4 regions of the Bacillus sp. NEAU-Y102 genome follow, and region 2 is predicted to be linked to each of the others. Evidence: predicted binding sites of a transcription regulator. Region 2 holds the regulator's gene; each other region holds the start of a gene.

What was found. The regulator Rex, encoded in region 2, represses fermentation and respiration genes when NADH is low (regulators of the CRP and FNR family bind a similar motif). The targets are predictions, from matches to a motif close to TTGTGAAATATTTCACAA.
Region 1: the regulator Rex is predicted to act here: its motif matches at 2,174-2,191, upstream of ACYFX0_RS24865 (DUF1641 domain-containing protein).
Region 3: the regulator Rex is predicted to act here: its motif matches at 5,113-5,130, upstream of arcA (arginine deiminase).
Region 4: the regulator Rex is predicted to act here: its motif matches at 5,650-5,667, upstream of hcp (hydroxylamine reductase).

Annotation. Positions count from the first base shown of each region.
Region 1 is NZ_JBTWFK010000012.1:14,184-22,241, forward strand. It holds gene tyrS (tyrosine--tRNA ligase) at 1-99, shown strand, start outside; gene ACYFX0_RS24860 (NAD(P)/FAD-dependent oxidoreductase) at 441-1,619, opposite strand; gene ACYFX0_RS24865 (DUF1641 domain-containing protein) at 1,664-2,104, opposite strand; gene ACYFX0_RS24870 (winged helix-turn-helix transcriptional regulator) at 2,537-2,881, opposite strand; gene ACYFX0_RS24875 (MFS transporter) at 3,255-4,418, shown strand; gene ACYFX0_RS24880 (aldo/keto reductase) at 4,435-5,274, shown strand; gene ACYFX0_RS24885 (thioester domain-containing protein) at 5,388-6,311, shown strand; gene ACYFX0_RS24890 (putative mucin/carbohydrate-binding domain-containing protein) at 6,871-8,058, shown strand, end outside.
Region 2 is NZ_JBTWFK010000024.1:9,208-17,265, forward strand. It holds gene groL (chaperonin GroEL) at 1-430, opposite strand, end outside; gene groES (co-chaperone GroES) at 470-754, opposite strand; gene ACYFX0_RS30530 (CPBP family intramembrane glutamic endopeptidase) at 1,146-1,895, shown strand; gene ACYFX0_RS30535 (YdiK family protein) at 1,892-2,083, shown strand; gene ACYFX0_RS30540 (redox-sensing transcriptional repressor Rex) at 2,113-2,742, opposite strand; gene ACYFX0_RS30545 (ABC-F family ATP-binding cassette domain-containing protein) at 2,930-4,864, shown strand; gene tsaD (tRNA (adenosine(37)-N6)-threonylcarbamoyltransferase complex transferase subunit TsaD) at 5,349-6,365, opposite strand; gene rimI (ribosomal protein S18-alanine N-acetyltransferase) at 6,365-6,808, opposite strand; gene tsaB (tRNA (adenosine(37)-N6)-threonylcarbamoyltransferase complex dimerization subunit type 1 TsaB) at 6,823-7,515, opposite strand; gene tsaE (tRNA (adenosine(37)-N6)-threonylcarbamoyltransferase complex ATPase subunit type 1 TsaE) at 7,496-7,969, opposite strand.
Region 3 is NZ_JBTWFK010000009.1:85,768-93,825, reverse strand. It holds gene ACYFX0_RS22175 (Crp/Fnr family transcriptional regulator) at 1-41, opposite strand, end outside; gene arcC (carbamate kinase) at 244-1,206, opposite strand; gene arcD (arginine-ornithine antiporter) at 1,244-2,659, opposite strand; gene argF (ornithine carbamoyltransferase) at 2,759-3,757, opposite strand; gene arcA (arginine deiminase) at 3,788-5,020, opposite strand; gene argR (arginine repressor) at 5,289-5,738, opposite strand; partial or broken gene ACYFX0_RS22145 (methyl-accepting chemotaxis protein) at 5,885-6,457, opposite strand; partial or broken gene ACYFX0_RS22140 (HAMP domain-containing protein) at 6,827-7,012, opposite strand; gene ACYFX0_RS22135 (amino acid ABC transporter ATP-binding protein) at 7,388-8,058, shown strand, end outside.
Region 4 is NZ_JBTWFK010000001.1:321,975-330,032, reverse strand. It holds gene yeiL (transcriptional regulator YeiL) at 1-27, shown strand, start outside; gene ACYFX0_RS01645 (glyoxalase superfamily protein) at 43-402, shown strand; gene ACYFX0_RS01640 (flavin-containing monooxygenase) at 597-1,640, shown strand; gene ACYFX0_RS01635 (hypothetical protein) at 1,970-2,218, shown strand; gene ACYFX0_RS01630 (serine hydrolase domain-containing protein) at 2,255-3,292, opposite strand; gene ACYFX0_RS01625 (hypothetical protein) at 3,404-3,598, opposite strand; gene ACYFX0_RS01620 (hypothetical protein) at 3,732-4,013, shown strand; gene ACYFX0_RS01615 (DUF3784 domain-containing protein) at 4,042-4,332, opposite strand; partial or broken gene bla (subclass B1 metallo-beta-lactamase) at 4,474-4,989, shown strand; gene hcp (hydroxylamine reductase) at 5,731-7,017, shown strand; gene ACYFX0_RS01600 (condensation domain-containing protein) at 7,883-8,058, shown strand, end outside.

The sequences.
Region 1 (8,058 bases), on a different contig from region 2:
GTGGGTACGGATGTTACTGTAGAAAATTCATTTGATGGAAGATTTATTATTATTCGTAAAGGGAAGAAGAACTACAGCCTTGTGAAATTAGGAGAATAGTTTGTGTGAAAGGGGTGGGAGTAGGAAGAATACTTCCACCCCTTTCATATACACAATTTAGACATAAAATAATCAGTAAATTTAGATAATTAAAAGGATTATATTATTCTTCTGCCGAATATATAAGTTAGAGAAAATTACGGATAAAGTGAAACTTTAATCAGTGGGGGGGTGTTCCTCCCCACTGATTATTAGTTGAACCAATCGGGCTTTTACGGGCAGTTAATCTTCCGACTTCATCCCTGCATTCACTGGATTTTAAGGTGGAGGTTTTACTGCCCGTTAATGCGGGATAAAAATAGCCCGAACCATGCAGGGCATGATTCGGGCTTATATTCAGCTTAGTAAGCTAAGCTGAATAGACCTTTAATGTGTGATAAGTAACGAACGTTACTTGCTTCTTTCATTAATGATGCTGGTAAGCCTTTAAGTGGAGTATTGCTTGCTCCAATTGTAGCAACCGCATCTTTACGTCCTAGACTAGCAAGTGTTCCAGAGTTTACAGGTGCGAACTCTTCGAATGCTTTGCCTTCTAGTGCTGCGTATAAGTTGTATCCAATTAACTCACCCATTTGCCAAGCGATTTGTGCAGTTGGTGGGTATGGACGACCGTCTGGAGAGAAGACAACAGCGCTGTCTCCAGCAACGAATACGTCTTTGTGAGAAGTAGATTGTAGGTATGCATCAACTGTTGCACGACCACGGTTAACTTCAAGACCTGATTCACCGATTAATGGGTTACCTTGTACGCCACCTGTCCAAACGAATGTGTTAGCAACAAGTTTTTGACCGTCTTTTAAGTCGATCTCATTGCCAGCAACGTTTGTTACAGGAAGACCTGTTAAGAATGTAACACCGCGTGCTTCTAGGCTAGTAGTTGCACGTTCGATTAAGTGGTCTGGTAATACTGGAAGGATTTTTGGACCTGCTTCAACAAGAAGAAGTTTAACTTCTTTTGGATTTACGCCGTGGCTTTTTGCAAGTTTAGGCATAATGTCAGCAAGCTCACCAACTAGCTCAACGCCAGTTAATCCGCCACCACCGATTACGATTGTAGCATCAGCTTCGTTTTTCGTTTTCGCGTATTCACGAATACGGTCTTCAACGTGTTTGTAGATTTTGTTTGCATCAGCAGCAGATTTTAATACCATGCTGTTTTCTTCTAGTCCTGGAATACCGAAGTAAGCAGTTTTACTTCCTAAAGCAACTACAAGTGCATCGTAAGATAAAGTAGTGCCGCCAGCTAGTTTGATTTCTTTGCTATCAACAGAGAATGACTCAACTGTTGCGATTTTAAGATCGATATCTTTGCCTTTGAAAAGCTTTGTAAGTGGCATTGCAATTGCTTGCTCAGCAACGTTACCAGCTGCAAGGCGGTGTAGTTCAGTGATGATTTGGTGTGTTGGGTATTGGTTAATCACTGTAACTTGTGCTTCTGATTTGCTGTAATATTTACGTACGTTTAAAGCGGCAAGAAGACCGCCATAACCAGCGCCTAAGATGACAATTTGTTTTGACATAGTATGATATCCCCCGTCTTTACTAATTGTTGTTATAAGTTAAATTATTTATTGTTACGTTCTGCACTAATTTGAAGATATGCGTTCACAAAGCGGAACATTTTTTGTGCTTGTGGATCTTTTAGTAATTTTAATAGACCGAATAGGCCGATAACTTCAGTACTTTCGTCAGCACGATCTTTCGCTTCGATTGCAGTTGCAGCCATGCTTTTCACTGTATCTTTTACAGGTTCTACAAGCTCTGTAATTGCACCAACAGTGTCGCTTTTTAATACTTCATCAGTAGCAACAGTTTGAGCGAAGTCATAAGACTTAGTTAAAATGTTAACAAGCTCAGTTAATTTTGGAAGCTGTTCTACTAGTGTTGTTAATGATTCTTGTACCTCAGGTTTTAACAACTGATCAAGTACATCAAGTTGTCCTTGGCTAGCAGAAATTTGTACAGTTTCTTGTTCTGGCTTTGTTTGAGTCATAGTTTCTGGCATCTCCAATTCTCCTTTACGATAGCAATACTCTTATTTTTTATAAGTAAGATAGTAAACGTTTACGAAACTTTATGCAAAGTTTCACAAAACACAATAAAATGCCTTTAAATATATGGCAGCAAACAAGCTGACATAGATCTAAAACCACATTTTCTTACCTATTGTTTATGAACTGTCCGATACATGGCTTGTCCGCATAATGGAAAAGCTCCGCTACCGGAAAGTGTATATAATATATATCCTATATTATATACTATATGCACCTATGTTAACATAAAAATGATTCCTAATTATTTGATATTGAGTGTATAACCTAGTGCTGACAAGGTATGAAAGCGTATAAAATATTTTGTTTTAGTTAGAAATGTACATATATATATAGAAAAAAAGGAAAAAACGAACAAATTCATGTTCGTTTTTTCCTTTTTCCTATTATTCACCTTCTGCAATTAGCATCGATGTATTACCTTCTTTTTCAAGATGACATTCGCCCCAAGTACAAAGAGAGTCAAGAATTGATTCTAAAGACCAACCGTAATCAGTAAGGGAGTATTCTACTTTTGGCGGGACTTGGTTGTAGACTTTTCTTTGAATGACCCCGTCGTCCTCTAATTCGCGTAATTGCTGAGTTAACATTTTTTGTGTAATACCAGGCATTAAACGTTTTAGTTCACTCGTTCTTTTTGTGCCTTTCGTTAGATGACAAAGGATAACAACCTTCCATTTTCCACCGATAACCTCTAAAGTCGCCTCTACAGGAATATTGTATTTCTTCATATGAAACCCTCCTTTTATGAGTAAAGTAAGCTTAATAATACAAATGTTACTTTTTAGTACCTATAGCACTTTAAAGTACGTACTTTTTATCATGTTAAATATGTTTCATAATAGCACATGTGAGAAGCAAGTAAGTAGTACGGTACCAAAAAGTGACTATGTTACTTTTTAGTGCCTATCGTACTTTAAAGTGCGTTCTTCAAAAAAGGAATGAAACCATTCATAATAGCATTTGTAAGTATAAAATATATTTTTTAGAAGATAAAAGGGCCTTTTTATCACACTATTATGATTGGATTTCTTGTAATAAGGAGGAATTCAATTGAGTTCATATACAGTACCATCTTCAGAAGTTCAGACGAATCGAAGAAGTATGTTTGCTTTATTAGCACTAGCAATTAGTGCATTTGGGATTGGTACGACCGAGTTTATTAGTGTCGGTTTACTACCATCTATTTCGAAAGATTTAAATGTTTCGGTTACAACAGCTGGTTTAACCGTTTCTTTATATGCATTAGGAGTAGCGTTTGGTGCTCCAGTATTGACGTCATTAACAGCTAGTATGTCGCGAAAGACGTTGTTAATGTGGATTATGATTATTTTCATTATTGGCAATGGTATTGCGGCAGTAGCAACAAGTTTTACTGTGCTACTTATCGCGAGGGTTGTATCTGCGTTTGCGCATGGGGTTTTTATGTCAATTGGATCTACAATTGCGGCTGCGCTTGTACCTGAGAATAAACGTGCAAGTGCAATAGCATTTATGTTTACTGGTTTAACTGTTGCGACTATTACAGGTGTACCAATTGGAACATTTATCGGTCAACAATTTGGCTGGAGAGCATCGTTTATGGTTATTGTGGCAATTGGAGTCGTTGCTTTAATCGCCAACAGTATGCTAATTCCTTCTAACTTAAAAAAGGGTACGTCTGTATCATTTCACGATCAATTTAAGTTGATTACGAACGGAAGACTATTACTTGTATTTATCATTACTGCATTAGGATACGGGGGAACATTCGTAACATTTACGTATTTATCTCCGTTATTACAAGAAGTAACAGGATTTAAAGCAAGTACCGTTACAATTATTTTGTTAGTATACGGAATTGCAATTGCGATTGGGAATATGGTCGGCGGAAAATTATCAAATTATAATCCGATTCGAGCGTTATTTTACATGTTCTTTATTCAAGCGATTGTATTATTTGTTTTAACATTTACAGCGCCATTTAAAGTTGCTGGATTCATTACAATTATTTTTATGGGACTATTTGCGTTTATGAATGTCCCAGGGCTACAAGTGTATGTCGTTATCTTGGCTGAGAGGTTTGTACCTAGCGCTGTTGATGTAGCATCAGCGATTAACATTGCAGCATTTAACGCAGGAATTGCTCTTGGTGCTTACTTGGGCGGTATTGTAACGAACTCGTTAGGATTAATTCATACGGCTTGGGTAGGTGGAATTATGGTAGTAGGTGCTGTTGTTTTAACTGCGTGGAGTATGACATTAGAAAAAAGAGATCAAGTAAAATAAAAGGAGAGAAAATAAAATGAAAAACTTACAAAGTAAAACAGTATTAAATAATGGTGTAGAAATGCCTTGGTTCGGTTTAGGTGTATTTAAAGTAGAGGATGGACCAGAACTTGTAGAAGCAGTGAAATCGGCGATTAAAGCAGGATACCGCAGCATTGATACAGCTGCAATTTACGGAAATGAAAAAGCTGTAGGTGAAGGAATTCGCGCAGGTATAAAAGAAGCAGGCATTTCTCGTGAAGATTTATTCATTACTTCAAAAGTGTGGAATTCGGATCAAGGATATGAAACGACACTTGCTGCATATGAAGAAAGCTTAAAAAAATTAGAGCTGGATTATTTAGATTTATACCTTGTTCATTGGCCTGTAGAAGGGAAATACAAAGATACGTGGAGAGCGTTAGAAACACTTTATAAAGAAAAACGCGTACGTGCAATTGGGGTAAGTAATTTCCAAATTCATCACTTACAAGATGTAATGAAAGATGCAGAAATTAAACCAATGATTAACCAAGTAGAATACCACCCTCGTTTAACACAAAAAGAATTACAAGCTTTCTGTAAAGAACAAGATATTCAAATGGAAGCATGGTCACCACTTATGCAAGGTCAATTATTAGATAATGAAAAATTACAAGAAATTGCTGAGAAACACGGTAAAACAACAGCGCAAGTTATTTTACGTTGGGATCTTCAAAATGGAGTAATCACTATTCCAAAATCAACGAAAGAACACCGCATTATTGCAAATGCGGATGTATTTAACTTTGAATTAACAAAAGAAGACATGGAAACAATTGATGCGTTAAACGAAAATCACCGCGTTGGTCCAGATCCTGATAACTTCGATTTCTAAGATTAAAGTAAGAAAGAAAAAAGAGTGCTTTTATGCACTCTTTTTTTGTGCATAAAAATATTTTCTAATTAAATACTACTTAGTATTAAGTTTGTTATTAAGGGGCTGTAAATATGAATATAAAGCAATCGTTCAAACTTTTAGCTATGTTTTTAAGTGTCTTATTTGTATTATTCCCACTTCAAAAAGCATTCGCAGAGGTTATGGACCATACAAAGTATGAAATGGATTGGAGTTATAGTAGGTCAAAGAAGAAACCAATCCGAACAGAACTTATTAAAACGGCAGATGGAAAAATTGCATTTTGCTTAAATGTAGACTTAAAATCTCCGAGCGGTCAAGACTTACCAGAAATGGGTAAAGTAGATATTAACGTGTACCGTGTACTGTTGAATGGATATCCACAAAAGAGCCCACAAGAATTAGGGGTATCTGATTGGAGAGAGGCGCATTACGCAACGCAACTGGCAGTGTGGAATGCGTTAAAACAAATTGATGTTAATGATTTAGATTTCCGCAATAAAAATGTAGAGAAAGTAACGAAAGACATCGTTGCAAAAGCAAACGCTAGTGAAGAGTTACAAGAAATTACGATGAGTGTAACTCCTACAGAAGAACAAGAAGCAGTATTAAAAAATGATTTCTTTGAAACAGGTTTATATACAGTAGAAACAAATGCAAAAAGCGGAACGTATAAAGTGCAAGCAACAGGTGCACCAGCGGGCGTGAAGTTTGCAAATGAAAAAGGCGAAACAAAAACAGAATTTAATGTAGGAGAGAAGTTCCGCATTTTAATTCCGAAACAAACACCAGCTGGTGGATTTAGCTTTAAAGTATCAGGAAATTTAACGAAATTACAAGGGATTGCGCATAAAGGTACACCGACTATTCAAAATGCAGTAGTATTACTTGAGCGTAGTGAAGAGAAAACGAGCCCTGAGTTAGCGGTAAGTTGGAAAAAGGCTGAGGCTCCAAATAAACCAAATAAGCCATATACTCCAAATGAACCGCATAAACCGAATCAATATAAAAGGTAAATAAAAGCATTGGCCTATGCCAATGCTTTTTATATGCGAGGATTAAAGTTATATTAAGAAAATAATAAAATAGATAAAATAGTGTTTTTACAGAGTAAATTATATTTTAAAATAATATAAATATGACAAAATTCTAACGTTACGATTAATAGATTAAATTCACAAAATTGTAATATTATTCTTGGGGGGGAGGCTATTAAATACAGGTAAAAGCGTGTAAAATTCAGTTGGAAAAACTACCTATAGATGGTCATATATGAAGAAAATGTAAGGTTTTATTTTTAGATGTATAGATGACGAGACTAAAATATATCTTTTACTATTTTCCTTTTATGTAAGAAGAGAACTCATCACAAGTAGAGCGAAGTGAGGAGGGCGTAATACATAAAAAAATTTACAATATAAGAAAGCGAATACATTTAGAGAAATGCGGTAGTAATTGATATAGGTGCGAGAGGTGTTAGTCTATTCATTAAATGTTTTTATAAAAATAATAGGATTTCTTATTAAATGAATATATAGGATGGTTTGTCTAAAAAAAGGACAGGGGACACAGATTATGTCAAAGCAGAAAAAGAGTAGGGTATTAGTAGCTGGTATTTGTATATCTACATTATTATCACCAGTAGCTTTCGAAGCATCGAAAGGATATGCGGCGCCTTTGGAAGAGAATAAGGGCGGGCAGTTGGAAGAGAGTAAAGAGAATCGTTTGGAGCAGAGAACGTTTCATTTGCCTGGGAAAGGTAGTGTTGAAGAAGAGCAAAAACGCTTAAAAGTACGTTATGTACTTTCAACAAATGAACCAACTGGAATTTATGCTGGTCCAAATGAAGAAATTAAAATTGAAATAAAAGGAACACAATCTATTAAAGCGTTCATAGGAACGAAGTCATATGATGAAAAAGGGTTTGAAGAATTTGAGTTAAAACCTGGTGAAAATAATATTTCATCTTCAAGAGGTGGAATACTATATTTTTATAACATGAATAATGATGGCGAAGTAACAGCTTCAGTTATGCATGGAGGAAGTCATTTTCCATTATTTGTATTAGGGAAACGCACAAAAAAAGATTGGGATGCAATGTTAAAAAAGTATAAAAATCCTTATGCAGTTGAATTGAAGGGTGAGAGAAGTTTAATTACTGCAAGTCCTGAAGCAGTGGCAAACTATATGGGAGAGACGGATCCAGTAGAATTAATGAGGCTACATGATAAGATTATTCGCTTTGAAAATTCTGTAGCAGGATTATCTGAAGATGGTATAGGGGTGTCAAAAGCTCCAAACCACTATATCCAATTTGTTGAAAAGAGAAAACCAGATAAAGATGATTGGATGTTTGCTACTCATTATCATACAGGGTATGTTCCAGAGACTATGGATAGGGTTTTAAATATAAAGAGATTACAAGGAGATGGCTGGGGACCGTGGCATGAAGTAGGGCATTTACATCAGCAAGCTCCTTGGTTTTGGTCAGGTGTAGGAGAAGTAACAGTAAATATATATTCATTATCGGTTCAAAGAATGTTAGGCAATAAATCAAGTCTAGAAGAAGATGGTCATTATAAAAAAGCTTTTGCTTACTTAGATAATCCTGATGCTCAAAAAAAGATGGAAGAATTCGAGAAACTAGTAATGTTTTGGCAACTTGATTTAGCTTATGGAGAGCATTTTTACCCTAATTTACATCAAATGTATCGCTTATTACCAGAATCTGAAATGCCTGCTTCAGATGAAGATAAAAAGCAA
Region 2 (8,058 bases):
CGATAGAAGATTTGCCTTCGATTGGTTTAGAAATCGTTTTTAATTCTTCAATTGCAGCAGTAACAGCTTTTTCGATACCTTTACGAAGACCCATTGGGTTAGCACCAGCTGTTACGTTTTTAAGACCTTCACGAATCATAGCTTGCGCTAATACAGTTGCAGTTGTTGTTCCGTCACCAGCTACATCATTTGTTTTGCTAGCAACTTCTGCTACTAATTTCGCACCCATGTTTTCGAATGCATCTTCTAATTCGATTTCTTTTGCGATTGTTACACCATCATTTGTAATAAGTGGTGAACCGAATTTTTTCTCAAGTACAACGTTACGACCTTTTGGTCCAAGCGTTACTTTTACTGCGTTTGCAAGAGTGTCGACACCGCGAAGCATCGAACGACGTGCTTCTTCACTAAATTTAATATCTTTTGCCATAATAATTGACCCCCTTGGATTTTTTTAAGATTTATATAATTAACCGATAACTGCTAAAATGTCACTTTCACGTAAAATCAAGTAGTCTGTACCTTCATATTTCACTTCAGTACCTGCATATTTTGAGAAGATGATAAGATCACCTGCTGCTACCTCTAAAGCAACACGCTCACCATTTTCAAGCACTCGACCAGTACCTACTGCAACAACTTTACCCTCTTGTGGTTTTTCTTTTGCAGTATCTGGTAATACAATACCACTTGCTGTTTTTTCTTCTGCTTGAACAAGCTCAATTACAACGCGATCACCTAATGGCTTTAGCATGAACAATAACCTCCTCATTTTGTTATGTAAATTTTATTTATTAGCACTCAAGTCACCCGAGTGCTAACACACTTATAATAATAAATAATCTCAATTTCTTTTGCAAGTAAAAAAATCATAATTTTTTCGCAAATTACTATATAAACTTTCTATATAGAATACTGCCTTTACTATATGAATCGTTGTTTCCCCTACTCGTATGTTACAATATGAAAGACACCCTAAGTTGTTTTCGCTAAACGTACAACTTTTTCCTGTCTCCTACTTTAATTTAAAATACGTATTTACAAAAAAATCATAATTCGAATGAAAGTTTATATCGTAGATAACATATTTACATGTTATCCTACCTCATCTCATACACTAGAGTTAGAAAGGATGGTTAAACCATTTGAAGAAACAATACTGGTGGATTATCGTTACATACATTTTAATGCAATTATCTGGCGCTGTTGGATTACCACTTCTCCTAAAAACAGGACTCTATGATAATAGAGGATTTACCATTGAGGAAAAAGGACAAATCATAATGGGACACTGGGCAATTATTAGCTTCTTTGTTGCATTATGTATCGTACTTTGGTTACTTAGAACAGATATTCGCGACAGACATTTAGATGCAACGCGCTCTTCTGTTCCAGCTACAATTGGGTGGATTTTCATCGGATTATTCTTAGCTTTCTTTTCACAAATAGTTGCCGGTATGATCGAGATGCAGCTACTAGGAATTAAACAAGGTTCAGAAAATACAATGAAACTGATGGAAATTGCACGAACTACTCCTTGGTTCCTTATTGTTGTATCTATAATCGGACCTATCTTAGAAGAAATCGTATTTAGAAAAATTCTATTCGGTGCACTTTATAAGAAGTTCAACTTCTTTATTGCAGCTATCATTAGTTCACTTGTATTCGCAGCAATTCATTTTGATTTTACTCACTTATTGGTATACACTGCTATGGGGCTCGTATTCGCCTTCTTATATGTGAAGACGAAGCGCATTATCGTTCCTATTGCAGCTCATGTTGCGATGAATACATTAGTCGCTATTGGGCAAATTTTTATGAGCAATGAGCAAATTCAAGAAATGATTAAAGAAGCTGAAAAAATGCAAGGATTTATCGGAGGATTTTTTGTATGAGAAACTCACCATTGTTCATGGCCGCATTATACTTCCTTCTTGGATGTATCTTTACACGCTTCGCCATTACGAACGTGACAGATACAATCTGGAATGTGTGGACAATACTATTTGCAGTTATGGCAACAATTGATTTTAATTTGGCACTTCGCCTTATATTAGTTAAATTCACAAAGAAGAAACAATAATAAAACGCAGAGGTCGCTTCCTCTGCGTTTTATTGTGGATAGTTTTTCAAAAAGTAAACTAATGTTTGTAACTCTACAGCTAAATCAATATGATGAATTCTAATATTCTCTGATACGTTTAATCGTGCTGGTGTGAAATTCAAAATACCGTGCACGCTCGTTTCAGCTAATCTATCTGCTACAGCTTGTGCTACTGTAGCCGGTACTGTTAATATTGCCACTTGTATATCATTTGATAATCTCTCTTCTAATTCATCTAAATGATATACAGGAATGCCCCCGATTTCTGTTCCAACTTTCTCTTCACTAACATCAAATGCCATTTCAATTTTTGTATTATTGTTTTTCGTGAAATTATAATGTAAGAAAGCGGTCCCTAAATTACCTACTCCAATAAGTGCTACACGCGTTATATCATCTTGATCAAGTGTTTCGCGGAAAAATGATAATAAATAATTTACGTTATATCCATATCCCTTTTTCCCTAATGCTCCAAAATACGAAAAATCTCTTCGTATTGTTGCGGAATCTACTTTTACCGCTTCACTCAATTCGGCCGATGAAACACGCTGCTTACCAGAAAGAGATAAGTTTTGGATAAATCGATAGTATAGAGGCAATCTTTTAGCAGTGGCTTGTGGAATCTTTTGCTGATCCATATGACCTCTCCTCTCTTCCTATCTTTATTCATATACTTTAATCAAATACAGAAGTTTAGCACTCATTAAATTCCTTGTATAATAAAGAGAAGAAGTATTCTCTCTTTATTTTAAACTATACACTATTTTTAGTATGATTGAGAAATATAAACATGGCAAAGTTAAGAAATTATTTGAGGTGAGAACATTGATTTTATTACAAGTAAATGGACTTTCGAAATTATACGGTGCAGAAACAATTCTTGCAAACATAAAATTGGAAGTACAAACAAAAGATCGTATCGCATTAGTTGGAAGGAATGGAGCTGGAAAATCTACATTATTAAAAATTATCGCTGGTGAGTTATCACATGATGGTGGCGAAATTATAAAACCGAAAGATGTCTCAATCGGGTATTTAGCTCAAAATACTGGCCTAGAAACGTCTTTAACAATTTGGGATGAAATGCTAACCGTCTTTACCCACTTACAGCAAATGGAGACAAAACTTCGAAAGCTTGAGCAAGAAATGGGAAAAGAAGAAAACTTTTCAAACGAAGCTATATATGAAAGATTGTTAGCTGATTATGACCAATTGCAACTCAATTATAAAGATCAAGGTGGATATCAATACGAAGCGGATATTCGCTCCATTTTAAGCGGCCTTGGCTTCCCAGTTGAAACACACCAGACGACGATCTCTACTTTAAGTGGCGGGCAAAAAACAAGATTAGCTCTCGGGAAATTATTATTAACAAAACCAGACTTACTTATTTTGGACGAGCCTACAAACCATTTAGACATTGAAACATTAACATGGCTTGAGCAATATTTACAAGGTTATCCTGGCGCAATATTAATCGTTTCCCATGACCGTTATTTCTTAGACAAACTCGTTACACAAGTATATGAAATTTCGAATAAAGAAAGCAGACGATTTGTTGGTAACTACAGTAAATATTTAGACTTAAAATCAGCATTATATGATCAAGAAATGAAACGTTACGAAAAACAACAAGATGAAATCGCAAAACTTGAGGACTTCGTTCAAAAGAATATAGCTCGCGCTTCTACAACGAAACGTGCTCAAAGTCGCCGTAAACAACTGGACAGAATGGAATTATTAACGAGACCATTAGGGGATTCTAAGTCAGCATCATTCCACTTCGATATTGAAAAGCAAAGTGGAAATGATGTTTTACAAGTAAAAGATGCAACCATCGGCTATGAGGAGGACCCTATAATTGAACACGTAACTATGCGCTTAACTCGCGGAGATAGTGTTGCCTTAGTTGGTCCAAACGGAATTGGGAAATCCACATTATTAAAATCTATTGTGAATAAGTTACCACTATTAAATGGTAATGTTTCTTTCGGATCAAATGTATCTGTTGGCTATTATGATCAAGAACAAGCAAACTTAACATCTTCTAAACGGGTTTTAAATGAACTATGGGATGAATATCCACTGCAACCTGAAAAAGAAATCCGTACTATACTCGGGAATTTTTTATTCACAGGAGATGATGTACTGAAACCAGTATCTTCCCTTAGTGGTGGACAAAAAGCTCGATTAGCTCTTGCGAAACTTATGATGCAAAAGTCAAATTTATTAATTCTGGATGAGCCTACGAACCACCTTGATTTAAATAGTAAAGAGATTTTAGAGAATGCTTTAATTGATTATCCAGGGACTCTTCTATTTGTCTCACATGACCGCTACTTTATTAACCGTGTAACAACGACTGTGGTTGAGTTATCAACAGAAGGCGCACAGGAATATTTAGGTGATTACGATTACTATGTGGAGAAGAAAAATGAAATGATTGAACGGGCAGCATTTGAACAACTTGAACAGCAAGAAAATCAGGCACCTGTTCAAAAAACTGTAGCTCAAGAAAAATTAAATTATCTCGAAGAAAAAGAGCGTAAACAATTAGAACGTCAACGCACTCGAAAAATTGAAGAGCTAGAACAAAATATCGTAAACTTAGAAGAAGAAATTGCTACGTTAGAAGATCAACTTTGCTTACCAGAAATATATGCAGATTATGAAAAAGCTAGTGAAATTACAACTAAAAAACAAACGCTACAAGAACAGCTTGAAACTTGTATGGCAGAGTGGGAAGAGCTGCATGTATAAGAGTATTTAAATAAGGAAGATGTCTCATCAGTCATGATTTTTGACTATGCGACATCTTTTTTCTTTAAGTACATAAATAATTTTTTGGATATATCAATGGTAACTGGGAATATATCAACGATTTTTCAAATATATCTATCGTAACCCTATATACATAAACGATTCGACACGAAATATCGATTTACCGACAAGGATTGACAATATCAGCACCCTCTATAATGGAGGGATATTAAAAAATGTTTTTCGGGGATATCTTCTTGCTTTTTATTTCCCGAAAAACAATACACTCAAAGGTCAGACTTCATCTAGTTTATCCACAAGTTTATACACATATCCACCTTTATAAAATAACTATTAAACCAACTTTTCCACATTACCCACAGCCAACGAAAAAGTTACCAACACTTTATATACACAATAAAACCCACATTATCAACAGATAACATGGGTTTTATCCACAAGCTGTGGTTAATTATGTGCATAACTATGCTTCAATATCTAATCCTGGATTCGCATTTAAGGCTAATGTTGCACGCTTGCCTTGTTCATACGCAATTGTCCCTGCCGCTGCAATCATTGCTGCATTATCTGTGCATAAAGATAGCGGTGGAATAATTAGTTCAATGTTTTCTTTTTTTGCAAATTCTTCTTCTAATCGGGCACGAAGTCCTTTATTAGCAGCTACTCCACCAGCAAGAAGTAATTGCTTTACATTATAAGCTGCTGCTGCACGAGCTGCTTTCGTTACAAGTACATCTATTACACTTTCTTGGAAACTTGCCGCTAAATCTTCTGGTTTAATTTCTATACCACGTTGTTTCGCGTTATGCACAGTGTTGATAACTGCTGATTTCAATCCACTAAAGCTAAAATCATATGAATCCGGTTCTAGCCATGCACGAGGCAAATCAATTGTTGGTTCTCCTTCATGTGCAAGGCGATCAATATGAGGACCACCTGGATATGGCATAGATAACGTACGAGCTACTTTATCATATGCTTCTCCAGCTGCATCATCTCGCGTTTCACCAATTACTTCAAATGAACCATGTTCTTTCATATAAACAAGTTCTGTATGCCCACCAGATACAACAAGTGATAATAGCGGGAATTGCACTTCTTTTACTAAACGGTTCGCATAAATATGACCAGCAATATGATGAACACCGACTAGCGGAATATCATGTGCAAAAGCTACTGCCTTCGCTGCATTTACCCCAATTAGAAGTGCTCCTACTAAACCAGGCCCTTCTGTTACAGCGATTGCATCAATATCATCAAATGTTATGTTTGCTTCTTTTAAAGCTTCTTCTAACACAACTGTAATTTCTTCTACATGATGACGGGATGCAATCTCTGGTACAACGCCGCCAAAACGTTTATGACTTTCAATTTGTGATGCAACGACATTCGCAATAATTTCCGTCCCATTTTTAACAACCGCTACCGCTGTTTCATCACAGCTCGTTTCAATCCCAAGTATAATCGTATTTTTTTCCATTATATATTCACCCACATTACAAGACCATCTTCCTGATTGTCTGCATAGTATCGTTTACGAATTCCACCATTTTGAAATCCATATTTTTTGTATAACTGCTTTGCTACTTCATTTGATACACGTACTTCAAGCGTCATTGTTTTTACCCCTAGTTCTTTCGCTTCTGAAATAACTGCTTTCAATAAGGCATCTCCTAACTTTTGACCTCGGTATTCTGGCAAAATAGCTATATTTGTTATATGTGATTCATCAATAATTATCCACAATCCACAATACCCGATTACACGACCATCTTTTTCTAACACAATATAATGTGCATGTTCATTCATCGTTAATTCACGGTGAAAAGCATCTGCAGTCCAAGGAGTTGAAAAAGATACTTCTTCAATAGCTACAATTTGAGCAATATCATCAAGTTCCATCTTTCTAAATATCATATCCATCTTCTGCAAGGCTCCTACTTGTTTTGACTTTCTAACCACTTTGTTTCAGCTTCAGCTAAACGAAGATAGCTCGGAACAAACGTATGCACATCATGTTCTTCTTTTTGTAATCCTAAAAATGCTAGCTCACTTGGTCTTGGATTATTTTTAGTAAAAGGAGCGAATACAGCTTGATCACCTAAATATTCTATAATTGTTTCTTTATGCAATTTAACATCATTACCGATAAATAAAACAGGCTGTCCTTTATCTTTTAACATTTGCAACCAGTCTACAATAAGAATAATTCGGTCTTCTTCTATTGAAGTTAACTGCTCTCCTTCGTATGTATATAATCCAGTATAGATTTGCCCACGCCTTCCATCAAATAAAGGACAAATTAATCCATTAAAGTTAGCACCGTTTGCAGCTACTACCTCTAAACTTGATACACCTACAATTGGTATTTGAAGTGACCAAGCTAATGTTTTTGCCGCTGTCACGCCTATGCGAACACCTGTATATGATCCAGGTCCAGCAGCTACAACGATTTTAGTTAATTCCTTCGGTTTTACACCACATTCTTTTAACAGTTGCTCTACAGCTGGCATAAGACGTACAGAATGGTTTTTCGTCAAATTTGTAATGATTTCCCCAATCACGTTTCCTTCCTCAATAAGGGATACACCCATTACGTAATTTGAAGTATCAATTGCTAGTACTTTCATCTTGTAATAGCTCCTCACATAATCTAATATAGCGATTTCCAATTGGCTCGAGTATAATTTTTCTTGTGTCATCTCCCGCATGGAATAAACTAATTTGTAACTTTTCATTCGGTAAATATGCTTCTATTAAATGAGCCCATTCCACTACCGTAATTCCTTCACCGTAGAAATACTCATCAAAGCCTAAGTCCTCTTCGCTTTCTGCTAAGCGATACACGTCCATATGATATAGCGGTAATCTTCCTTTATATTCTTTAATAATATTAAAGGTAGGACTATTTACAACTCTTTTCACTCCAAGACCTTTTGCTAGTCCCTTTGTAAAAGTCGTCTTACCAGCTCCAAGATCTCCTTCTAAAATAATTACATCTTGTGCCTCTACGAGTTCACCTAGTTTTTCTGATAATCTTTGTGTTTCCTCAGAAGATTTTGTTGTTACTTCATATTTACTCACAGACTTCACCTACTTTACTCACAATGTTCTCTGCTCTTTATTATACAGGTTTTGAATATATAAAAAAGTCCTTAGGAGTTGTCCTAAGG
Region 3 (8,058 bases), on a different contig from region 2:
TCGAACTGCTTTAAGTCTTTCACTACGTTCCGTCTATTCATAAAATTCCCTCTCTCTTGCTGTATGTTGGAGCGAAAAATCAAGAAAGCGTATTCAATTTGAATTTTATCATAATTAACTTATATATTCAGATTTCATCATGAAAACTTTATGAACAATGAGTACAAAAAATATTAATAAATAAAAAGAATGAAGTTATTAACCTCATTCTTTTTTTTACTACTAAGTAGCGTACATAATAATTTAAACATACATGCATACATTCTGTTTTGAAATAATAGTACCAGCTTTTTCTTCTAGTGCTTCATATACTTTTTCTAAAGACGTAATAATTGTTTTTCTTTTTGGATTTGTATTAACAAAATTAATAGCAGCTTCAATTTTTGGAAGCATGCTTCCCGCAGCAAATTGTTGTTCTTCAATATATTCTTCTAATTGATTCACTGTGACATGCTCTAATTTTTTTTGATTCGGTTGATTATAATTTACATACACATGATCAACTGCAGTTAAAATAACGAGCGTATCGGCATCTACTAATTCTGCTAATTTCTGCGCAGCGAAATCTTTATCGATAACCGCTTCAGTTCCTTTTAACCCTTCTTCGGAATCAATTACTGGAATTCCACCCCCGCCAACAGCTATCACTATGTTTCCATCTTCCACCAAAGAATTAATCACTTTATGTTCATGAATACTTACAGGCTTCGGTGATGGAACAACACGTCTCCATCCTCTACCAGCATCTTCTTTAAACACTGCTTTTGTTTCATCCATTAATCTTCTGGCCTCTTCTTCTGTATAAAAAGGACCAATTGGTTTAGTTGGATTTTTAAATGCCTCATCTTTTTTGTCCACAACAACGCGCGTTATAACCGTTGCTACATCTTTTTGTATATTCCGTTTTTTTAATGCCTTTTCAATCGCATTTTCCATCCAATATCCAATCATCCCTTGGCTCATTGCCCCACAAGTATCTAATGGCATTGCAGGTGTCTTTTCCGTTTCTGCAGCTTTTTGCTGTAATAAAATATTCCCCACTTGTGGGCCATTTCCATGCGCAATTACTATATCCACATCATTTTCCATTATTTTCACAAGTTGTTCCGCCGTTTTTTCCAACGCTTCTTGCTGCGCTCCCGCAGTAGCTTCTCCAGACTGTATCGCATTTCCCCCTAGTGCAACTACAATTTTTCTTCGTGCCATATTTCAGCCCTCCAGTTCATTTCGCTTTCACAGCGCTTTATAAAGTAATACTGCCTGTAATTAATCCATAAATCGCAAAGAATGCTAAAGCACCAATTGCTACGGATGATGCTAATTCCACTCGAGTAAATATTTGCTTCGAACTCTTTTGCTTTTGAACATTGTAAAAAATAAAAATACCTGGCGCATATAAAGTCATTGTTAATAATAAATACTCTAAACCAGCTGCATAAACTAACCACACACCATAAATACTTGCTATCAAACCAATTATTATATTTTTATTTCGATCTACTTCTTCAGATTTTAAGCTATGCTTCAGTTGATAAAATGCTGAAAAAGCATATGGAATTAAAATGGCTGAAGATGCTAAAGAGAATGCAAAGTTATACGCCTGATCAGAAACGACGAATGTTAACAAGAATATTTGAATTAAACCATTTGTTATCCATAATGAATTTACTGGAGCCTTATTTTTATTTTCTTTTGCGAACCATTTTGGAAATACTCCATCTTTAGCCGCTAAATATGGAATTTCAGAAGCGAGCAAAGTCCAACCTAACCAAGCACCTAATACAGAGATGACCAAACCTAAATTTATAAAGATAGCACCCCATTTTCCAACAACACTTTCAAATAAATAAGCCATAGCTGGATTTTTCAAACCAGCAATATCTGCTTGCTGCATAAGTCCAAGAGACAATAATGTGATTAAAATGTAAATGATGAGTGTACCAATTAAGCCAATAACCGTTGCTTTCCCTACATCACTTCTATTTTTTGCTCGACTGGATAAAACAACCGCCCCTTCTACCCCAATAAATACCCATAGAGTTACAAGCATTGTACTTTTAACTTGGCTGCCAACTGCTCCCCATGAAAAAGAACCAGTTTGCCCCCAAAATCCATCTAAGAATGTATCAATATGAAACGCGAAGATTCCTATGACAATAAATACAAATACAGGTACTAATTTTGCGATTGTAGTTACTAAATTCACAAGTGCTGCTGATTGAACTCCACGTAAAATTAACATGTGAACACACCACAATAATACGCTTGCACCAATAATGGATTCTACATTTTGACCGCCTTCAAAGATCGGGAAGAAATATCCTAATGAAGAAAATAATAATGTACCGTAAGCTACATTCCCAAGCCAAGCAGATAGCCAGTATCCCCACGCACTATTAAATCCCATAAAATTACCAAATCCTGCTTTTGCATAGCTAAAAATACCACCATCTAAATCTGGCCGTTTTACAGTTAGATTTTGAAAAGATAATCCAAGTGCAATCATCCCAATTCCTGTTATAACCCAACCAATAATAATGGCCCCCGCACCAGCACCTTTTGCCATATCACTCGCTAAATTAAATGCTCCACCGCCAATCATAGACCCAACTACAAGAGCCGTTAGTGTAAACAACCCTAATTTCTTATCTTCACCCATTCCACTCACCTCTCTTTAATTGCAATAACAATACAAAAGCAACAGTGAATGATAGTGTCTAAAGGAGGAGAAAGAAGAAAGGAAGACTCCCTTTCTTCTTTACTCCATGTTTCCTAAAGTAGCTGCCATAACCGCTTTAATTGTATGCATTCTATTTTCAGCTTGATCAAATACTTTTGAATGTTTACTGCGGAATACTTCGTCAGTTACCTCCATTTCTTTCAACCCATATTTCTCGTAAACTTCTTCGCCATACATCGTTTCAACATCATGAAATGCAGGTAAACAATGTAAGAAAATCACGTTTTCATTCCCTGTTTCTTTAATCATTTTCATATTTACTTGATAAGGTCTCAATAACTCGACACGTTCAGCAAATTTTTCTTCTTCCCCCATAGACACCCATACATCTGTATAAATTACATCTGCATTCGCAACAGCTTCTTCCACATTACTTGTTATCATTACCTGTTCATTATATTTTTTTGCTAAATCAATTACTTCTTGTGCAGGCCATAAAGATTCTGGTGTGCAAATACGTACATCCATTCCAACGATTGCTCCACCAACTAGTAAGCTATTAGCAACATTATTTCGTCCATCTCCAACGTAAACGAGCTTCACATTTTTCAACTTCCCTACATGTTCTCTAATTGTTAATAAATCTGCTAGTGTTTGTGTTGGATGCCACATGTCTGTTAATCCATTCCAAACTGGCACACCAGAATTTTGTGCTAAAGATTCTACAGTCTCATGATTAAATCCACGAAACTCAATTCCGTCAAACATACGCCCTAACACTTTTGCTGTATCCTCTACGGATTCTTTTTTCCCAAGCTGAATATCACCTTTCCCTAAATATTCAGGATTCGCCCCTAAGTCTGTACATGCTACTGTAAATGCACAGCGCGTACGAGTGGAGGTTTTTTCAAATAAGAGCGCTACATTCTTATCTTCTAAATAATGATGCGGGATACCATTTTTCTTTTTCTCTTTTAATTCTGCTGCCAAATCTAGAAAATATAACAATTCTTCTTGTGTAAAATCTTTTTCTGCTAGAAAGCTTCTTCCTTTTAAATTTGGTCTAGTCATTAACATACTTCATCCCTACTTTCTCCGTTATTTATACTAAATATCTTTACGAACAATTGGCATACTCATGCAACGTGGACCCCCACGACCACGAGATAATTCCGAACTTAGCACTTCAATTACTTCTATACCGTGCTCCCGTAATAACGTATTGGATACATAGTTGCGATCATATGTAACAACTACACCTGGTGCGATTGCTAATGTGTTCGAGCCATCATTCCATTGTTCACGAGCAGAAGCAATTACATCTCCTCCTCCACATGGAATAAGAACTAATTCACTTAAGCCTAATACCTCTTTTAATGCTTCCATTAAAGAAGTACGATGTGTAATTTTAAGAGTTTCCTCATCTGATCCTTTTTCTAAAATATAAATATTCATATTCCCTTTTGGCCCTTGAATGGCTGGATGAATTGTAAACTTGTCATAATCAACCATTGTAAATACTGTATCTAAATGCATAAATGCCCGGCATTTTGGAATTTCTATTGCTAACACTTTCTTAATTTTATTTTGTCGGCTAAAGAGATTTTTAGCTAAACGTTCAATTGCTTTAGCTGAAGTACGAGCAGACACTCCAATCGCAATTGTTTCTTCATTTAAAATTAGCTCGTCGCCACCTTCAATTGGAAATTTATAATCACGATCTAACCAGATTGGTACATTATGTTTTGCAAATCTTGGGTGATATTTAATGATGTACTCCATGAATAATGATTCACGTCTACGCGCTGGTTCTCTCATCTTATTTATCGTTAAGCCATCGCCCACGCTAGCTGCTGGATCACGAGTAAAATATAAATTAGGCATTGGATCTAAGTAAAACGGATAATGATCTTCCATTAATTCATATAAATGTGTCTTCTTACTTGTTTCAATTTCGTTTTTCCGTACACCGCCCATAATTTTTTGAATTAATTCTTCATTTGAAAAGGAAAGTAAATATTCTTTTAAAGTTTGATGTGCAACATTTACGTCAGCCTGTCCTTCTTTTAAAATACGATCAACAAATTCTTCTCGAAGTTTTTTATCTACTAACGCCTCAGCGGCTAGTTTTTCTAAATAAAGAACTTCAACACCCCGATTGCGTAACGTTTGTGCAAAATAATCATGCTCTTTTTGAATAATTGGTAAGTATGGAATATCATCAAATAATAATTGCTGCAAATAATCTGGCGTCAAGTTTTCCACTTCTTTACCCGGTCGTTTTAATAAAACCGTTTGTAATTCCCCAATTTCTGAAGTAACATGTATCGGATGTTTCATTTGTTGTACCTCCTTTTAAATATGTTTGATGTCTTACAAGTACATAATAAATGCTCTGCACTTTCATCTTTGTGAAAGCATCCACATTATCATTGTGAAATATTAAACAAGTTATTTTTTTAAAATCATACGAATTTGTATTTTTATAACAAACTCTCTCGCTTTTTCAATAAAAAACACATATATTACGCATATATGTTGAATATTCAACTTCCGTATTTAAACAAAAATCCTGTTTTTAATTTTATTAAAAACAGGATTTTTACATCTAAATAATTAAATTTAATCTTTCTTCTATAATCTCCCTATCTGATTTCGACTGTGAAATTATAAGGCATGTATCATTTCCACATATACATCCTATTTTTTCTTTCCAATCTAACTCATCAAATAAAACACCAATAACATGTGCATTACCAGGTAATGTTTTAATAACCATTAATTGATCTACACAATCAATTTTCACAACAACTTCTCGTAATTTTTTCTTTAACTTTATATCAGTTTGTAAATGCTCTTCTGAGAAAACTTTATATATCATTAATCCTTCTTGAGAAGGTACCTTCGTTAAGTTTAACTCACGAATATCGCGAGAAACCGTAGCTTGTGTTACTAATACATCTTTTTTTGCTAACAATTCTACTAATCTTTCTTGCTTATCTATTTCATACTCCTTTACAAATTGTTTAATTAACCGTTGTCTTTTTTCTTTTTTCATAAAAGACACCCCTTTTAATATTATAGCTCGCTATAATTTTCATCCGAAAGGGAGAGAAAAGAATGTTGCGGAAACGTTCATAGTTTAACTGTAAATATTAAATCAAACTAAATAAAAAAGAGAAGAACAGCATTCTGTTCTTCCTTTTACATTGAAAATCGTTCAATTGTTTGTTTCAAATCAGTTGCTTGCTTCTCTAAATCTTTTAATAATTGATCGATTACTACCATATTTTTAGACTGTTGTAGCGTCACACGCGCCACTTCTTGCGAACCAGCTGACGTTTCTTCAGCAATTGCTGCTACAGCTTTTGTTTGTGCTCCTGTTTGATGAATGTGGCTCACTTGTTCATTCATATAACTACTAATTTGCTGAGTTGCATCGGCTACTTCCATAACACTTGATGACATTTCTTTTAAAATTAATTCCGTAGCTTCCCCACGTTTCGCCTCTTCTTTAGCTATTTTCACTTGTTCTGTCATTTTCATTGCAACTTGTTGTACTTCATCTTGCATATTCCGTAATAACTGAGATATGTTTCTTGCAGAATGATCACTTTCATCAGCAAGTTTACGTACTTCTTCCGCAACAACCGCAAAACCTCTTCCATGCTCTCCTGCGCGAGCTGCCTCAATAGAAGCATTTAGTGCTAATAAATTCGTTTGGCTAGCAATCGCACTCACAACAGACACAATATGTTCTACTTGTTTCATTCGTTCTTCTAACTTCTGTACATTTTGCATTGAATCTTCATTTTCTTTTGCCAATGTTTGAATACCTTGAATTAAAGACGTAAAGACACGAGTACTATGCCCTAAAGCTTGAACCATTTCTGAAGACAACGTATCAGACTGCTTCGCTTTTTCTTCTACTTCACTTGCAATAGACGTCGTTGTATCAACAGCAGAAACAATTGCTTGAATTGATGCTGCTGATTGCTCAGCGCCTGAAGAAATCTCTGCAAGAGTCTCAGATACACCTTGCGCTTGTCTCGTTGCTTCTCCTGTTTGTTTTCTAATCTGCTGTACTTGATTGTTTGTATAAGAAAATGTTGTATCAATATTTTTTACCATGCCCCTTAAGTTTCCTAACATCATATTAAATGCAACACTTAAAGATTTAATTTCATCATCTGTCTTCGGTAATGGAACATCTTCACGAATATCACCCTCAGCTGCTTTTCTTGCCGCTTCCTCTAACTTGCGAAGTGGTTTAATTAAAAATACGGCTGCTCCATATGCTAAAATTCCAGACCATACTACCCCTAATAACATAACGATAATATTATATACAGTTTGACTTACATAACTTTGAAAATAATCGTATATCACGTAAATAAAAAATATACTTGTTGAATATGTAATAAAAGCTAAAACTGTAGTGAATAGCATAAGTTGTGTACGTAATCCAAAAGAAAATGTTTTTCTTTCTTTTTCCATCTTCCCTTTCCCCCTTTTTATAAGCAATATAAATACTACCTATATATTATTATCCATATTTTCATTATAGAAGGATATAGAGATTTTAAAAATCATTATTTCTTTGAATATCAAATTGCACGAAAAAAATAAAGGATTCTGACAATTTATGACTAATAACAGAAATACGGGGCAACATTTGTAAAATATATTTTTAACTGGGGGTTTTGTATGATTCAAGTTCGAAATCTAGTAAAATCATTCGGTTCACTTGATGTGTTAAAAGGAATTGATTTAGAAGTAAAAGAAAAAGAAGTTGTTGTTTTAATTGGTGCCAGTGGTTCTGGTAAAAGTACATTACTTCGCTGTCTTAACTTTTTAGAAATGTACGATGAAGGCGAAATTCACTTACAAGGTGAGCGAATTGATCCAAAGCATTCAAATTTAAATAAAGTCCGTGAAAATGTCGGTATGGTTTTTCAGCACTTTAACCTCTTTCCTCATATGACCTCACTAGAAAACATCATAGAAGCACCTATTCATGTAAAAAAATTAGAGAAAGCAAATGCACAGGATATTGGAAATCAACTTCTCCAAAAAGTCGGCCTTCAAGATAAAGCGGATGTAACTCCTCATCTTCTTTCAGGTGGTCAAAAACAGCGCATTGCCATTGCACGAGCTCTTGCAATGAGCCCTAAGATTATGCTATTTGATGAGCCTACCTCAGCTTTAGACCCTGAACTTGTTGGAGAAGTATTGCAAGTTATGAAAGAACTTGCTGAAGAAGGGATGACAATGGTTATTGTTACTCATGAAATGAATTTCGCAAAAGATGTAGCTGATCGCGTCATCTTTATGGACGATGGAAAGATTGTAGAAGATGCTCCGCCAGCACAATTCTT
Region 4 (8,058 bases), on a different contig from region 2:
GAATTGGCTGCGGATGTTTATAAATAGGAGATGAAGTTATAAATGATTACACCTATATTTAGAATTTTTGATATTGAAAAAGCAAAACTATTTTACATAGGTTTTTTAGGATTTAAACTGGATTGGGAACATCGGTATGAGGAAAATATGCCATTATATATACAAATTTCGTTAGATGATACTGTGATACATTTATCAGAACATCATGGTGATGCCTCACCAGGTGGTGCGATTCGGATCAAAATAGATGATGTAAAGGATTATCATTCTGTATTATTAAGTAAAGAATATGCTTATTCGAAGCCGAATATAGAAAAAACACCTTGGGGTACAATTGAATTAACTGTGATTGATCCGTTTTTAAATAGAATTATATTTTATGAGGAAAAATTGTCGGAGTAGAAAGGATTCATATACAAATATTCATGGGTTAAGTAGTGTAGTTACGTGGTAAATGTAATGAAGAGTAGTTCATAAAGTAGTGAACTGCTCTTTTTCATGTTGTTAAACAGATTGAATTATTGAAAAATAAATCGTATGATAAAATACATGAACAAATGAGCATATATTCATTTGTTGTAAGGAGGAGGGAAAAGATGTTAGATGCAATCATTGTTGGAGCTGGTCAAGCGGGATTGACAATAGGATACTACTTGAAGCAGGCAGGATATAATTTTTTATTACTCGAGGCAGGAAACCGAATTGGTGATTCATGGAGAAATAGATATGATTCTTTGCGGCTCTTTACACCGAGTGAATATAGTAGTTTACCAGGTAGGATATTAAAAGGAGCAAGGAATGAATTTCCACATAAAGATGAAATTGCAACTTATTTAGAAGAATATGCAAGACATTTTCAATTACCGGTACAATTACAAACGGAAGTTCTAAAAATAAAGAAAGAAAAAGAAATATTTGAATTACATACTCCTACAGAAATTTTACAAACGAAAAAAGTTATTATCGCATCAGGTGGTTTTCAGCATCCATTTATTCCCTCGTTTTCAGAAAATCTTTCACCACATATTTTTCAAATACATTCATCACAATATAGATCATCATCGCAAATTCCACAGGGGAAGGTACTTGTAGTAGGTGGCGGAAATTCAGGAATGCAAATCGCAGTAGAACTTGCAAAAACGCATGAAGTTACGGTGTCTATTAGTCATCCCTTAACGTTTTTACCGTTACAACTTTTTGGAAAAAGTATTTTTAATCTGCTAGAAAAAGTGGGTTTATTGTACGCTGAAATAAATACAAAGAGGGGAAGATGGTTTCAGAAGAGAAAGGACCCTATTTTCGGTTTTGAAGGTAAGAAACTTATTCGTAATGGAGCAATCAAACTACAAGAAAAAGTAGTAAGTGCATCAGGAAATAACATTATGTTTCAGAATGGTGATATTTATAGTGCAGAAAGCGTTATATGGTCAACTGGTTTTGTTCAAAATTATAATTGGATTGAAATTGAACAGGCAGTGAATGAGAAAGGGTTTCCTAATCATATAAAGGGAGTTAGTCCAGTAAGAGGATTGTATTATATCGGATTGCCGTGGCAATCTCAAAGAGGCTCTGCGCTTATTTGTGGTGTAGGAAAGGATGCAGTATATTTGCTTTCTGAAATCAAAAAAATAGATCAGTAGCAATAACTACTGATCATCCATATGTACATGAATTAGGAGAGGTCAAACATTTATTAACTTTATTATAATAGATTTTCATAGAATTAAAAACTGAAAATTCAAATTTCATGTTGAGAAAGTTTTTTGTATCGAAATATATGAAAAAATAGGGATTTTCATCCCACATTAACGGACAGTAAGGCCTCCACTGATTAAAGTTTCACTTTATTAAAAGGAAAAATGATATTTATATTTTAGTAAATTATGATATAGTCTAAATAAGTGTGTTTTTCCATAAATGTAATTATTTTCATTGTAGTTTCGTTTATATAAGGGAAGGAGAAGTAATTATGAAGTTTGATGATCAACGCTTACTAGGAGTCCGATTAGGTTCTGTACTTGTGACAGAGGAAAATCAATATTTAGTAATTAAGAAAAAAGATCATTATGCACTATTAAATATACATAATTTAGAATGCACTCATGTTGAAGTGCAGTTAGAACATTTGGAAGAAATGTTACATGAAGATTTCCAGGAAAGTATAACGGAAATTATCGCACCAGAACATATAAAAATTGTTGCGAAAAATGTTATATAGATAAAGAAGCTGGAAGGAACAGCTTCTTTATTTTCATTATAAGGATAACGTTTTTACAACCTCACCAATGATCCCTTCCATTTGATGAACACCTAAATCGGAATTGGTCATAATAACAGCGCCATTCCCGCAGTATGGATAACAAACCATCATACATTGAAATCCGACGCCCCATCCGAGTGAATAAATCTGTAATTCTTCATTAGAATCATCTAGAAAAACACCTAATCCAGTCCATTTTGAGCAACCTTGAGGAGAAATCATGTCTAGTACTAATTTTTGAGAAAGTTTTAGTTTGCCCTTTCCTTGTAAGGAATGAATGATTTCAATGACTAAAGCTGATAAGTCAGTTGGTGTTGTCCAAATGCCTGAAGCAGCTGCGAATGGATAAAATGGAAATCTCTCATTTGTTACAGTTCTATCTTTATTATGGCCGCAAGCAAAAACATCGGTTTTATCTATGTCTTTTGGAGAGAAGAGTGTACTATTTTTCATTTGTAGTGGCTGAAAGATATATTCTTCAAGTAAAAGGTTAAATGGTTTTCCAGTTATATCTTCAAGTAGTAGTTCGATAATACAAAAGTTTGCATCAGAGTAGTGAAATTCACTTTCTGGTTTATAAGTTATTTCTATTGGTACTGAACAATATGATGTTTTACCAGCAAGGAGTTCAGATAAGTTTGGTCGCCCTTGTGCAAATGTAAAATGTTCAAAACTATTAGGAGGATCAATAATTCCAGATTGGTGACTTAATAAATTTCGCAGGGTGACTTTTTTCTGTGAGGTAAATAGATTGGTAGGTATGTTCCAAGATGTAAGTCTATCATTTACGTCTCCATCTAAATGTATGATTTCTTGATCTGGTAACGTTAGTACGAGCATTGTAGTGATAAACTTACTAATAGAACAAGAATTAAATATAGAATTCGTAGTGACAGTTCTAGTTGTTCCAGATTCAAGTGTTCCGAAAGTAATCGCTTCGTCTAGTTTGCCGTCACGTATAACGGCAAGACTTAAACCTGCAACGGAATATTGGTTCATTTTCTCGTATATATTGTTACTTTTTAAGTTCATAGTGACTCCTTTCTTCAAAAAAGACAGAATGTTAGTTCTATTATACTATAGTGAATAGAGAGTGTGAGAGAAAAAGAAAAAACTTCATCGATCAAAGATGAAGTTTTTTAGTTAATTTGAAGTGAATGTTTTAAAAAATTTATCGCGGTACATGTACATAATCCATGAGGTTGTTATTAAAGAAATGATGATTTGTTTGTTTTTAATTGGTGCATTGAAAACAAGCCAACCCACTATATCAAATAATAAATGTAGCATGATTGAAAGAACTACAAATTGAAGTAACGTATTTAAAAATCTTTTCATAAAGTGTCCCCCTAAAATAATAGGTTTTATTAACAGTTTGATATAGTGGTATTATACAGTAAATGTTTCTTGTGGTAAAATTTACATAAGTTAGTGAAATAAAACAAATGAAAGTTAGTAAGGGGGAACATTCATGGAATTCTGGATGGTTATACCGATAGTAGCCTTTGGTTTCATTTATATCGCTGAAAAATTAACTACAATTGAAAAGAAAAATGATGCGCGTTTAAAGAGAATTGAAGATAGATTACAATTAATTACGAAAGAATTGGGAATTGTAGAAAGAGAACCTGAAATTAATAAAGAACTACGCCAGCTTGTAGAAGAAGGCAAAAAAATTACAGCAGTTAAGAGAGTAAGAGAAGCTTTTGGTTTTTCCTTACTAGAAGCGAAGCAATATGTTGATAAATTATAAAAAAGATCACCCATTTGGGTGATCTTTTTCACTGCACCATGCGTGTATTTACATAAGCCGCGATTATAACGTGTCCAATTATAATGATAGGAAATAAGATTTTGGCATTAGGAGTAGTGAAGACACTACCGATTGTCGCAATGACACCAGCAATTAAATTATAAAGACCTACTATTTTTGATAGTGTCACTTTATCAAGCACGCGGCGTTCGTTGAATCCTGATAAGAGGCAAGTGTATTGTTTTACTCCGATGAAATAAGCTAGTGCAAATGAAATGATTGCTACTATGAATAATGATGGTGAAGCGAAGAGAGTCATTGCAAACACCTCCGTTAATGGGCTATAAATAAATTATAGTCTGAATGTTATAATTTAACAAAATACAATTTTGATTTTAAATGTAATAGAAAAATGGAGTATTTGTAATGAGGGGAGATTAAGTATGAATATTGTGGAGTTTCAGATTGGGATGACAAATTAACGAAGGAACTAATAGAAATGGTAGAAAAGAAATTTCAGAAGCGCGTAACGGATTTCATTATTACACATGCGCACGCTGATCGAATTGGCGGAATAAAAACGTTGAAAGAAAGAGGTATTAAAGCGCATAGTACAGCATTAACTGCAGAATTAGCAAAGAAAAATGGATATGAAGAGCCGCTTGGAGATTTACAAACAATTACGAGTTTGAAGTTTGGCAATACAAAAGTAGAAACGTTCCATCCAGGGAAAGGACGTACAGAAGATAATATTGTTGTTTGGTTGCCACAATATAAAATTTTAGCTGGAGGCTGTTTAGTGAAATCTGCGGAAGCAAAAGATTTAGGAAATGTTGCAGATGCATACGTAAATGAATGGTCTACATCGATTGAGAATGTGCTGAAGCGATATGGAAATATAGATTCGGTAGTACCTGGTCATGGAGAAGTAGGAGACAGAGGATTACTTTTACATACATTGGATTTATTAAAATAAGAAATTGTAGAAATACAAAAGAGAGGAGAAATAATTTTCTCCTCTCTTTCTTCTAACTATATTTAAATGCTGAATCTGTCGATTACGCCAGCATGTATTACTGAGATTTTAATTCCAAGTATACAAATACTAGAACTGTCATAATTGCTATAACAACGTAAGTAGCATCAAGCATTATAAGTGTTTTTAAAGTTTCAGTCATTCTAATTCACCCCTGTTATAAAAATATAACATGATCTTTTTATTGATTAGATAAGAGATCATAAAGATAAAATGTATATGAAATTTCTTAAGTAGTTTCTATATAAATATATCATATAAATAATGTAAGTAATGTTAAGATAGTGTAAATGTATTGTAAATAAAAAGCTTTACAATAAAGGCTTTAATAAAAAATGATAGTTCCTTAAAATAAAAAATACGCTATTCTTTCTATTGAATGATAGAAAAGGATGGCGTTTTTGTATGTCTATTTTCATATGTGATGAATTGCAACTATTTGTATAAGGATTCAAAAAATTTTCGTTGTATATATTTCTCCAAATTAATTATTTAGCTATTTAAAAGTATCGAAAGATGTGTGCACACTAATGTACATTTTTTAGTGTCAATAAAAATATTATGTCAACAATATGAACTGTCACAAATCTTTATATATTATTGTGATTGATATCACATCACTTTTTTTCAATGGGTATTATGCTTAAGGTGTAATGAATGATTGGGAGAGGGTGGGATGATATGTTTTGTTATCAATGTGAACAAACGCCAACAGGCGGATGTAAAGTGATGGGTGTTTGTGGTAAAAATGAAACGATTGCGAGTTTACAAGATACGATTGTGTTTGGGCTAAAAGGAATTGCAGCTTATCGCACACATGCTGCTCAGCTAGGGTATACGGATGCATTTGTAGATGCTACAACACAAGAAGCTTTATATATGACATTAACAAATTCTAATTTTAACGAACAAGAGCATATTGATATGGCTATGAAAGTTGGGAAATCAGCTTTACGGGTGATGGAGTTATTGGATGAGGCACATACGAATCATTTTGGTGTGCCAGAACCTGTACAAATTACACAAAATCGTGTAGAAGGTAAAGCAATTGTAGTTACGGGCCATAATTTATTTGCATTAGAAGAACTATTAAAGCAAACAGAAGGAAAAGACATTAATATTTATACGCATTCTGAAATGCTACCAGCACACGGATACCCGCAGCTGAAAAAATATAAACATTTAAAAGGAAACATCGGTAAGGCATGGTATGATCAAAGACGCCTTTTTGAAAAATTTACTGGTGCCATATTAGCTACAACGAACTGTGTTATGCCAATTAAAGGCTCGTACTCTGATCGATTCTTTTCATATGACATTGCAGGTTTAGAAGGTGTACAAAAAATTGAAAATGATGATTTTACAACGTTAATTCAAAAAACGCTAGAACTTCCAGAAGTACATATGGAGTCGGATGAACAGTTAGTGACAGGGTTTCATCATAATACAGTATTATCATTAGCTCCAGAAATTATTGACGCAGTAAAAAAAGGGAAAATAAAGCGTTTCTTTGTTATCGCCGGTTGTGATGCACCGGGAAAAGGCGGAGAATATTATCGTGAATTAGCAACGTCACTTCCGCCAGAAACGGTTATTTTAACAACTTCTTGCGGGAAATTCCGCTTTAATGATGTGGATTACGGTGTTGTACCTGGTACGGAAATTCCGCGTTACATTGATTTAGGACAGTGCAATAATTCAATTTCTACAGTGAAAATAGCGGCTGCTTTAGCTGATGCTTTTCAATGTGAAGTGAATGAATTGCCAGTAAGTATTGTCCTATCATGGTTTGAACAAAAAGCGGTTGCCATTTTACTAGGGCTATTTAGTCTTGGGATTCAAGATATTCGCATCGGTCCAAAGGCTCCTGAATTTATTTCAGCTGGCGTGCTTGATGTATTACAAGAAACATTTGGTTTAAAACTAATTACAAATGCAGCAGAAGATATGGCTATGATGTTATCGTAACGGAAAAGATGTTTTCACTTAATTGTGGCTTTATAAATCATTTGTATGTGTGTGAGTAAACGTACATACATACAAATGATTATTAATAAAGAAAATTTGCTATATCTATAAATTTTATAATTTTATAAAGCTTTTAAAGTGTAACACCACATGCCCATCACCTTAAGATTTTAAGTATCCCCAAAACGAAATTTTTACATGAATATCTATAATTTCACCTCTTTTTCATTTGATTTGAAAATAAGCTTTCTATTTTTAAAAACCAACGATACCACCTCAAATTATATGAATAAAATCCATTCATTTATTAGGAAAATGGATTAAAAATAATAAGGTAGACTAAAAAGTAAAATATTATTTATGATAATCATTCTTTTATAAAATTCAAATAGGAAATAGCCCTACTCATTTTCAAAATGGAGGGGCTTTTTTTACTGTAAAATCAATATCTGCAGCTTATTTTTGTTGAAAAAATTCTCATTCTTATTTTGATAGTGATATGGGTACATATACATGCACATCAATCTTTTATTATGAAGTAGCCCTTGAATATATTGTTTTTTATTGACAGACATAAAAATGATTTATTTGCTGTATTGATAATTTATAGACGTTATAATAAAATGTTTATGTATATGTAAACTTAATTTATTTTTGTTTGGTTTCATTGGGAGGTTAGGCAGTGTTAATAACAATAAAATAATGGATATGTCACCTGCAAAAAGAATGAAACCAATACGGAGAAGATGATTTCGTTAAAAATTCGAAAAATAAGCGTTATTAGCTCTTGAAGAAAAATGACTAGAAAAATTACAAGCATATGGAAAATAGGGTTATACAAAAAGTCCTAAAGGGGGACGGAATTATGGAGAAAAGAAAGTATTCAGTAACACCACAAGATCGAATGAATTATGTATTAGGTCTTTATTCTGCAGATCAACAAATTAATGCAGTTCTTTATTTTCCTGTAGGTATATCCAAGGAAATACTTGAAGAATCAGTAAGGATAACGTTGCAATTGCAACCAGTTTTGAACAGCCG